One region of the Oceanobacillus sp. FSL K6-3682 genome, then DNA from elsewhere that is predicted to be linked to it. Evidence: riboswitches for the same ligand, from Rfam matches in the RefSeq annotation. Region 1 holds a riboswitch; the other holds the start of a gene.
The links. Region 1 has a riboswitch for cobalamin ahead of MHH51_RS03605 (1-propanol dehydrogenase PduQ). Riboswitches for the same ligand answer to the same signal wherever they lie in the genome.
Positions count from the first base shown of each region.

Region 1 (4,441 bases):
AGAGAAGCTGATTATTGGCTTATCCTATACAACGCAGCGTCTTGTCGTAGATCACCTGCATGTTGTTGGAGATATCTATGATCGTGGACCAGAGCCCGATAAAATTATGGAAACACTGATTGGATACCATTCGATTGATATCCAATGGGGCAATCATGATGTGCTTTGGATTGGCGCATATGCAGGCTCTAAGGTTTGTCTGGCCAATATTATTCGAATCTGTGCCCGTTATGATAATTTAGATATCATAGAGGATGCTTATGGTATTAACTTACGCCCATTACTTAACCTGGCGGAAAAGTATTATGGAGATAATCCAGCTTTCCGTCCTAAAAAACATTCAGATCAGAATATTACGGATCAGGAAAAATTACAGATTACGAAGATTCACCAAGCAATTGCCATGATCCAGTTTAAGCTGGAAAGCCCGATTATTAAACGTCGTTCTTTCTTTAATATGGAAGAAAGGCTGGTATTAGAAAAAACGGATTACGAGAAACAGGAAATCACGGTATATGGGAAGACTTATCCGCTGGAAAACACATGTTTTTCTACCATTGACCCGTCTGATCCTGCCAAGCTGTTACCAGAGGAAGAGGAAGTCATTGATAAGCTTCTGCTCTCGGTACAGCAATCAGAGAAGCTGAAAAGGCATATGAACTTCCTGATGAAAAAAGGAAGTCTGTATCTGAAATATAATGGAAACCTATTAATTCATGGCTGTATTCCTGTTGATGAAAATGGAAATATGGAGCAGATGGAGATTGAGGGAAAAGCATACAAGGGAAGAGAATTGCTGGATAAATTTGAGTCTTATTTGCGCCATGCTTTTGCACATAAAGAATTGACAGATGATTTAGCGACGGATATGGTGTGGTATTTATGGACAGGAGAATATTCTTCACTCTTCGGTAAACGGGCTATGACCACTTTTGAACGTTACTTTATTTCGGATAAGGTATCTCATAAAGAAGAAAAAAATCCATACTATTATTTACGTGAGAATGTGGAAATGTGCCGTAAGATGCTGGAAGAATTTGAACTGGACCCAAGTCAGGGGCATATTATTAATGGACATACACCAGTAAAAGAAATAGATGGCGAGAATCCAATTAAAGCAAACGGGAAAATGATTGTTATCGACGGCGGGTTCTCAAAAGCCTATCAATCTACGACAGGTATCGCCGGCTATACTTTACTATATAATTCATTTGGAATGCAGCTCGTTGCCCATCAGCATTTTAATTCAAAAGAAGATGTTGTATTAAATGGTGCTGATGTTTTATCTGTCCGGCGGGTGGTAGACAAAGAGCTGGAACGGAAAAAGGTCAGGGAAACCAATATCGGAGCTAAGCTGCAAGAAGAAATTGAAATGCTGAATCAGCTGATGGCATATCGTTATATTAATTAAATAGGGTTAAGACCAGGCATTTAGAATGCCTGGTCTTTGTGTTGAAAAGAGCCGGGATAACTTTTCCTTTGAAAAAGTATGAAACTGATATATAATAAATCTAACAAACTTATATGGAATTTATTTTGGTTCATTTACAATGCTGTAAATGATTAAAAAGGAATCAGGTGAAAATCCTGAACGGTCCGGCCACTGTAAATGGTAGGTTCACTCTATATTGCCACTGGATACTTCCGGGAAGGCGGAGTGGATGACAGCCATGAGTCAGGAGACTTGCCAAAGTAATATGCACAGCTGCCTTCTGGGAAAAGGAGATGCATACTGGTAATTCAATGAATACAAATTGAATTCTATTTGCTGCTCTCAACTTAAGACAGGTGAGGGTTTTTTTAATGTGTATAGAGCGAGAAGTGCTATGTACAGCATTTATTGCCGCTACTTACTTTGGTTTGTGCGAAACCAAAAGTTTGTTAAGCATTCGGGAGCCTTGCAATGCAGCAGGCTGAAAAAGCCTTACATGGATCGTGGGGCTGCATCGTTACGCAGAAGTAACCAGCTCGGACAGAGGTAATTACAAAGAGGTAATACCTTCCATGCTGGAAGATTCGCTCCAAAGAAGTGGTGAACCTTCCAGCTTCTAAATTAAAATTGACAAGGTTAACAGATTAATAGTACACTACAGGTAACACAAAGACGTGTAGTTTTAAAAGCAGAGGAGCTTTGCAGAATGATAAATTCTGTAGAGCTCCTCTGCCTTTTTTTATGCCAAAAAATGAGGAGGAGTTTTCTTGAAAAAGGTGGCTTTTCAAACGGATATTTACTACGGGAAGAACGCTTTGGATTATTTGAAAACAGTTAGTGCTAAACGGATTTTCATTGTTGTGGATCCCTTTTTAAAAGAAACAGAGATTTTGGAGAAAATAGAAGGGTATCTTTCAGAAGGAGATAATGTGTGGCGGTTATTTACGGATGTTGTGCCTGATCCGCCGATAGAGAATGTTGCTGCCGGTGTAGAGGCAATGAAGGATTTTGAGCCTGATTTTGTCATTGCCATTGGCGGAGGATCGGCAATGGATGCGGCAAAAGCGATGAAGGATATCGCCAGGAAGGTATATTCTATTGACCAGCTCCCGCTTCTTGCTATTCCAACAACAAGCGGCACAGGGTCGGAAGTAACCTCCTATTCTGTTATAACGGATCAAAATAAAGGAGTAAAGTACCCGTTAACAGCAGATTCTCTTATTCCGGAGACGACTATTTTAGATGTAGAGCTTGTGAAAACTGTCCCTAAACCGATTGTGGCTGATACAGGGATGGATGCCTTAACACATGCTGTAGAGGCTTATGTTGCGAAAAATGCCAATGATTTTTCAGATGCCATGGCGGAGAAGGCCATTCGTCTGTTGTTTGATTATTTGCCAAAATCCTATCAAAATGAACAGGACGAAGAAGCAAAGGAAAAAGTTCATCATGCTTCTACATTGGCTGGTTTTGCATTTAATACGGCCGGTTTAGGGATCAATCATAGTATTGCTCATGCCAGCGGGGCAAGGTTTCATGTTCCACATGGCCGTCTGAATGCTATTTTACTCCCGCACGTCATTGCTTTTAATGCAGGTATCCATCAAAATCACCATCAGTATATAACTCCGGCAGCAGAAAGATATGCAATGCTTGCCCGGTTATTGAATCTTCCTGCAGCAAATCATGCCAGCGGAGTAAGAAGCCTTATTAAAGAAATAGAGAAGCTCCGGAAAAAGTTAGACATTGCTGCCAATTTAAAAGAATATCAATTGGAATACAATGATGAGATAGAAAGAGAAATTGCAGAGGCTTCATTAAACGACAGCTGCACAAATATGAACCCTGTTAAACCGGCCCCTCAGGATATCACAGCTATTTTAAAAAAGATAAGATAATTATGCGGATTGACTTCAGTGTAAAAGAGGCTTGCAAGAAAGTGCTTTCAAATATATAATGGTTGTAGAAGCACAATGGCGTGCATAAGTAATCAAATGAATGCAGTTAGTTGATGATAAAAGCAAAGGGGCTTTGGAAAAGAATGTATCTTTTTCATGCCCCTTTTTTGCATTTTTTACGGCTGAAGTCTTATTAAATTCTTCAATAATCAATAATCAACAATGAATTATACTGTTTAAGGAGTATGGATATGAATGAAAAAATTGTGATAGTCGATGATGAACCTATTACAAAGATGGATTTGCAGGAGCTTTTGGAAGAAGCCGGGTACAATGTAGTAGGACAGGCTTCCGACGGATTTGAAGCAATTGATGTTTGTCAGGAACAACGTCCAGATCTCGTTATCATGGATATAAAAATGCCTGTACTGGATGGACTCAAGGCCAGTAAGAAGATCATGTATGACAAGATTGCCGGAGGTATATTGCTGCTTACTGCTTTTTACGATGAAGCATTTGTGAAAAAAGCAAGAGAAATTGGGGCTCTTGGATATTTAGTGAAGCCGCTGGATGAAAAATCATTTATTCCGACAGTGGAAATGTGCTTATCACGGGCAGAAAAGATCCAGTCCCTGGAAAAGCAGGTGCAGGAAGTATCTCAAAAGCTGGAAGACCGGAAGATTATTGATATAGCTAAGGGTTTATTAATGAAAGAGAGAAATCTGGATGAGCAGGAGGCTTATAAGCTTCTCCGGAAAATGAGTATGGATGGAAGGAAGTCCATCAGTGAAGTTGCAAGGACGATAGCTATTGTTTATGAATAAACAAATAGATAAAATTATGGAATTATGCAAGAAGTATACAGAAATGACAGATAAAGAGATTGAAATTATTTATCAGAAAGCGCATGCTCTGGATGAACTGGCAACTATTTTTGATTGTGATATTTTTATAGATGTTCCTCTGAAGAACAGTACTGCCTCCATCGTTATTTATCATGTTCTTCCTGTATCGAAGGAATCACTCTATGAGCAATCTCCTGTAGGCCAGCCGGCAATGAAGATGAATGAACCGGGGGTCTGGAAGGTTTCACGGGCTGGTGGAAAGCTGA
Region 1 is NZ_CP150263.1:699,325-703,765, forward strand. It holds gene MHH51_RS03600 (fructose-1,6-bisphosphatase) at 1-1,411, shown strand, start outside; cobalamin riboswitch at 1,521-1,707, shown strand; gene MHH51_RS03605 (1-propanol dehydrogenase PduQ) at 2,200-3,330, shown strand; gene MHH51_RS03610 (response regulator) at 3,582-4,154, shown strand; gene MHH51_RS03615 (histidine kinase N-terminal domain-containing protein) at 4,147-4,441, shown strand, end outside.

Region 2 (4,441 bases), 1.4 Mb from region 1:
GCAGTAACAGATGGAAATATCTTTGCAGAATTACTGTACACAGTCCGCTACGCAAGTCTGGGCCAAATCACAAAAGCACTCTACGAGGTCGGCGGACAATACCGGCGTAATATGTAAACTCGTTGAAAGTATAATGAACTATGAAACCCACGCTCACGTTCTTTTTATAATAAAAATGAATAGTTTATGATTAATTTCCCTTACTGTATAAGTTGAAATAGGAACTTGCATGCTCTTGTTTATCACTCAACTTTCGCACCTAAGAATAAACATATAAACCTTGTTGTTCCAGGATGTACATGGTCTCAATTATCATGCTTGCTTTTAGTTAACTCATCTTTTTATTTTTTGAACAGGTTATTGTGTATAACTTCCGCTCCGGCCAACCACTCCGCTTTCCATGGGGACGGCTTCAGCTAACTTGAAAAGAAACCCGCTTTTCAAGTGGATCTTCAGCTCGCCCTGTTCCCACAGGAGTCTACGTGGTTGGCCTGCGCTCTAATAGGATTCTACAGCGCATGGAAGAAATAATATCCTGATGAAGTTAGCTGAAATCATCGTTTTTTAGCCTAAATAAACAATCATGCTGATGTTTTAAACGGTTTTTAGCAGTTCAAATCATGACAACATGAATAAATCATATCGAGAATAGCTTTCATGCACCAAAAATAAGGATTACTGAGCATCTTTACCATAAAACATGAAAAATTTGTTCCGTCAGATCCGCCTTTTATTTGTTCAGTTATTTTAGTATAGAATACCCTGTTAGCGGAGGCGGACCGTTTTGACTCCTGAGGGATTAAGCACCATCTGAAGATCCACTTTTGCCAAGTGATCTTCTTGGCAAAAGTTAGCTGAAGAGCGTGCCCCTAGGAAAGCAAAACGGTCCGCCGTAGCGGTTGCTATACACTTTACCTTCTATATTTGTCAACAGATATATGGAGGAAATGATCAACCCCCTGTTCCTATGGATAGGAAGTTACTTTTTAAAGTGCGAAATTTGAGTTTATCATAATAAAGATGATTATGTAGAGTAGTGACTAGCGATGGTTTTCGATAGAAACGAGTAACTGCAGCAATATTGTCGGGTTAGTAAAAATTTAAGATAGATGGACATGAAACTATCTAACGTAGGAAAAACACGGAGACTCCTGCGGGAAAGCGCAGTGTTTTTCCGGAGTGATCACTATTCAGCTTATTTAAGAATACAGAACCGTAAACTTTCACTGGATAATTGCATTCAAATATGTTTATAATGTAAAATAGATTTATTGTGACAAAATCGCATATATAATAATTATTTGCAGCATAGATAGCTATCTTTAGCCTTAATTATATATTTAAAGGAGTGCATGAACGTGAGCGTGAAAGAATTGACACAAGAAGAAATCAGCAATTTGTCCATGATTGAATTAGGTTCCATTATTTTAAAGGAAGAAAATAAAGCAGTCTCATTTCAAAATTTATTCTCTAAAATAGCAGATTTAAAAAACTTTTCAGAAGAAGATAAGGAAAATATGATTGCACAATTCTACACAGATATGAATGTTGACGGACGCTACTTAACATTAGGATCTGGTATGTGGGGATTAAAAAGCTGGTATCCAGTAGAGCAGGCAGAAGAAGAAATTACAGATGAGCCGACGAAAAAACGTAAGAAAAAGAAGAAAAAAGCAGCAGCAGTAGTAGAAACAGAAGAAATTGATGATGATTTAGATGTAACAGATGAAGACATCGATGATATGCTGGATGATTTCGATGATGTAGAGGAAGATGAAGACCTGGAGGAAATTGAAGATGAAGTAGATGATGTCATCGGTAAAGACGATTTGGATGAATTAGATTATGATGATGAGGACGACCGCTAATCTGTTTCATATAAAAGGAATGAATAAAAAAGCTGGAACAAGTTGAGTTAGAACTCAGTTTGTTCCAGCTTTTTTTATAGCGGAAGGAAGCTTTGATGAAACTCTATTTTAGCAGGAATAATATCTTATAAGTGAACTTTTTATAAACTCTCACTTCTTTCTATAGTCTTTCATAGTAAAACATTGTAAAATAGACTTAGAAAACAATTACATAAAATAAAAATAGGTGATTTTTAAAATCATAAAGGGAAGTTGGTGCAATTCCAACGCGGTCCCGCCACTGTAATTGCGAGCGAACAGAACGAGCCACTGTACAAACATGTATGGGAAGGAGTCTGGGAGTGATGACCAAGAGCCAGGATACCTGCCTATTTTTAGTTCCAGCCAATTCTACGAGGATAGTAAGGTGAAGCGTTTTTCTGAATCTTTCTAACATCTTCATTTGCCGTGGAGATGTTTTTTAGCGTAGCATAGCTCATTTTAATCCAGTGTGAAAATTGGATATCTGCTAACTATACAAGCTATTTGATTCAGGATACTTAGCAGAAAGAATAATTTTTGAAAGCCATTTCACATCTGTGCTTCCTCAATGATAAAAAACGGCTGAACATGTAAAAATACATTAAAATCAAGGGGGAAGTTAAAATGAAAAAGTTTTTACAGGTTCTGCTGCTGGCTTTATTAGCGGGTTTCTTAATCGGATGCAGTAATAATGACAGCGGAAATGAAGCTGCACCGGATGAAAATACGACAAATGAAGAATCAGCTGCAGAGGAAACAGATGGAGATGATTCTGCTTATCCGTTAACGATAACAGATGCAATAGATAATGAAGTGACACTGGAGGAAGAACCAGAGCGAATTGTCTCATTGATGCCGAGTAACACAGAAATTACATTTGCTTTAGGACAAGGAGATAAGGTGGTCGGTGTTTCTGATAACGATACATACCCGGAAGAGGTTTTTGATATTGATAAGGTTGGCGGCATGGAATTTAATGTTGAAGTGATTATCAGCCTGGACCCGGATGTTGTTTTAGCACATGAATCTTTAGTGGCTTCATCACAGGAAGCATTAGATCAACTGGAAGGCGCTGATATTGAAGTGTTCACCGTTGCAGACGCAACAGATGTTGATACCACCTATGAGACAATTGACAATATTGGACAGGTTGTCGGTGCTGAAGAAGAGGCAGAACAATTAGTTACAGATATGCAGGCTGACTTTGCAGAATTAGAGGAAATAACCTCAGAAGTAGCAGAGGAAGATCGTCAATCTGTGTTCTTTGAGATTTCTCCATCACCAGATATCTATACAGCCGGACAGAACACATTCCTTGATGAGCTGCTGCAGATTATCCATGCAGATAATGCCGCCGGTGATCAGGAAGGCTGGGTTGAGATGGACCCGGAAGCAATTATAGAGCTGAATCCAGAGGTGATTATTTCAACATATGGTTCTTATGTAGAAGATCCAATCGGTGAAGTGACTTCAAGAGATGGTTTTGATGCTGTAGATGCCGTGGTAAATGAAAGAATTTATGATGTTGATTCGGATACAGTGTCCCGACCGGGGCCTCGTCTCGTTGATGGAGCAAGAGAAATCGCTGAGTCAGTGTATCCGGAGCTTTTTGATGAAGAGTAATTTATTGAAATATACGCTTTCATTAGCGTTTTTAATCAGTACCATGCTGATAGCAATTTCGGTTGGCAGTGTCTCTGTCCCGATACCTGAAATTGTTAAAATTATCGGTTCAGAGGTATTTCATCTTCCTATAGGTAATGATGTCGATCCAAAGTCCATCAGCATTGTATATGATATACGCTTGCCACGGGTTATCCTGGCGGGACTTGTGGGGGCCTCTCTTGCGATTGCAGGAGCGGCTTTTCAAGGTTTATTGCGGAATCCTTTAGCTGACCCCTACATTCTCGGTGTTTCATCGGGTGCATCTGTCGGGGCGGTATCAACCTTATTTTTTAATATCTCCATCCCGTTTTTGGGAATGTATACGTTGCCATTCTTAAGTATCCTTTCTGCACTGGCGACCATTATGACTGTGCTCTTTTTTGCGAAAAAAATTGATAAAACAATGCGTGTCGAATCAATTATTCTGACGGGGATTATTTTCAGCTCCTTTTTAGGATCCATTATTTCTTTGATTATTGCATTAACAGGACAAGAGCTGCAGCAAATAATCGGCTGGCTCTTGGGAAGTGTATCAATGCGCGGCTGGAAATACGTCGGAATTATTTTACCGTTTTTAATTATCGGCGGTTTATTATTGCTGATGAACACAAGGGAATTAAATGCTATGTCATTTGGAGAAGATCGGGCACAGCATTTAGGAGTAGATGTAGAAAAACGCAAAATGCTTATTCTGGCTGCGGGCTCTATTTTAACAGGTGCAGCAGTAGCTGTTTCAGGTACAATCGGCTTTGTCGGCCTGGTTATCCCTCATTTAACGAGAAAGCTGTGGGGACCGGATCATATTCATCTTCTGCCATTATCTATTATTACTGGGGCAGGATTTCTTATCTTAACGGACTTATTGTCAAGGACGATTATATCGCCCC
Region 2 is NZ_CP150263.1:4,180,826-4,185,266, reverse strand. It holds gene icmF (fused isobutyryl-CoA mutase/GTPase IcmF) at 1-117, shown strand, start outside; gene rpoE (DNA-directed RNA polymerase subunit delta) at 1,359-1,868, shown strand; cobalamin riboswitch at 2,076-2,255, shown strand; gene MHH51_RS20355 (ABC transporter substrate-binding protein) at 2,514-3,512, shown strand; gene MHH51_RS20350 (iron ABC transporter permease) at 3,502-4,441, shown strand, end outside.
Region 2: it holds a riboswitch for cobalamin, as region 1 does, so the genes downstream of both, MHH51_RS20355 (ABC transporter substrate-binding protein) here and MHH51_RS03605 (1-propanol dehydrogenase PduQ) in region 1, are expected to answer to the same signal.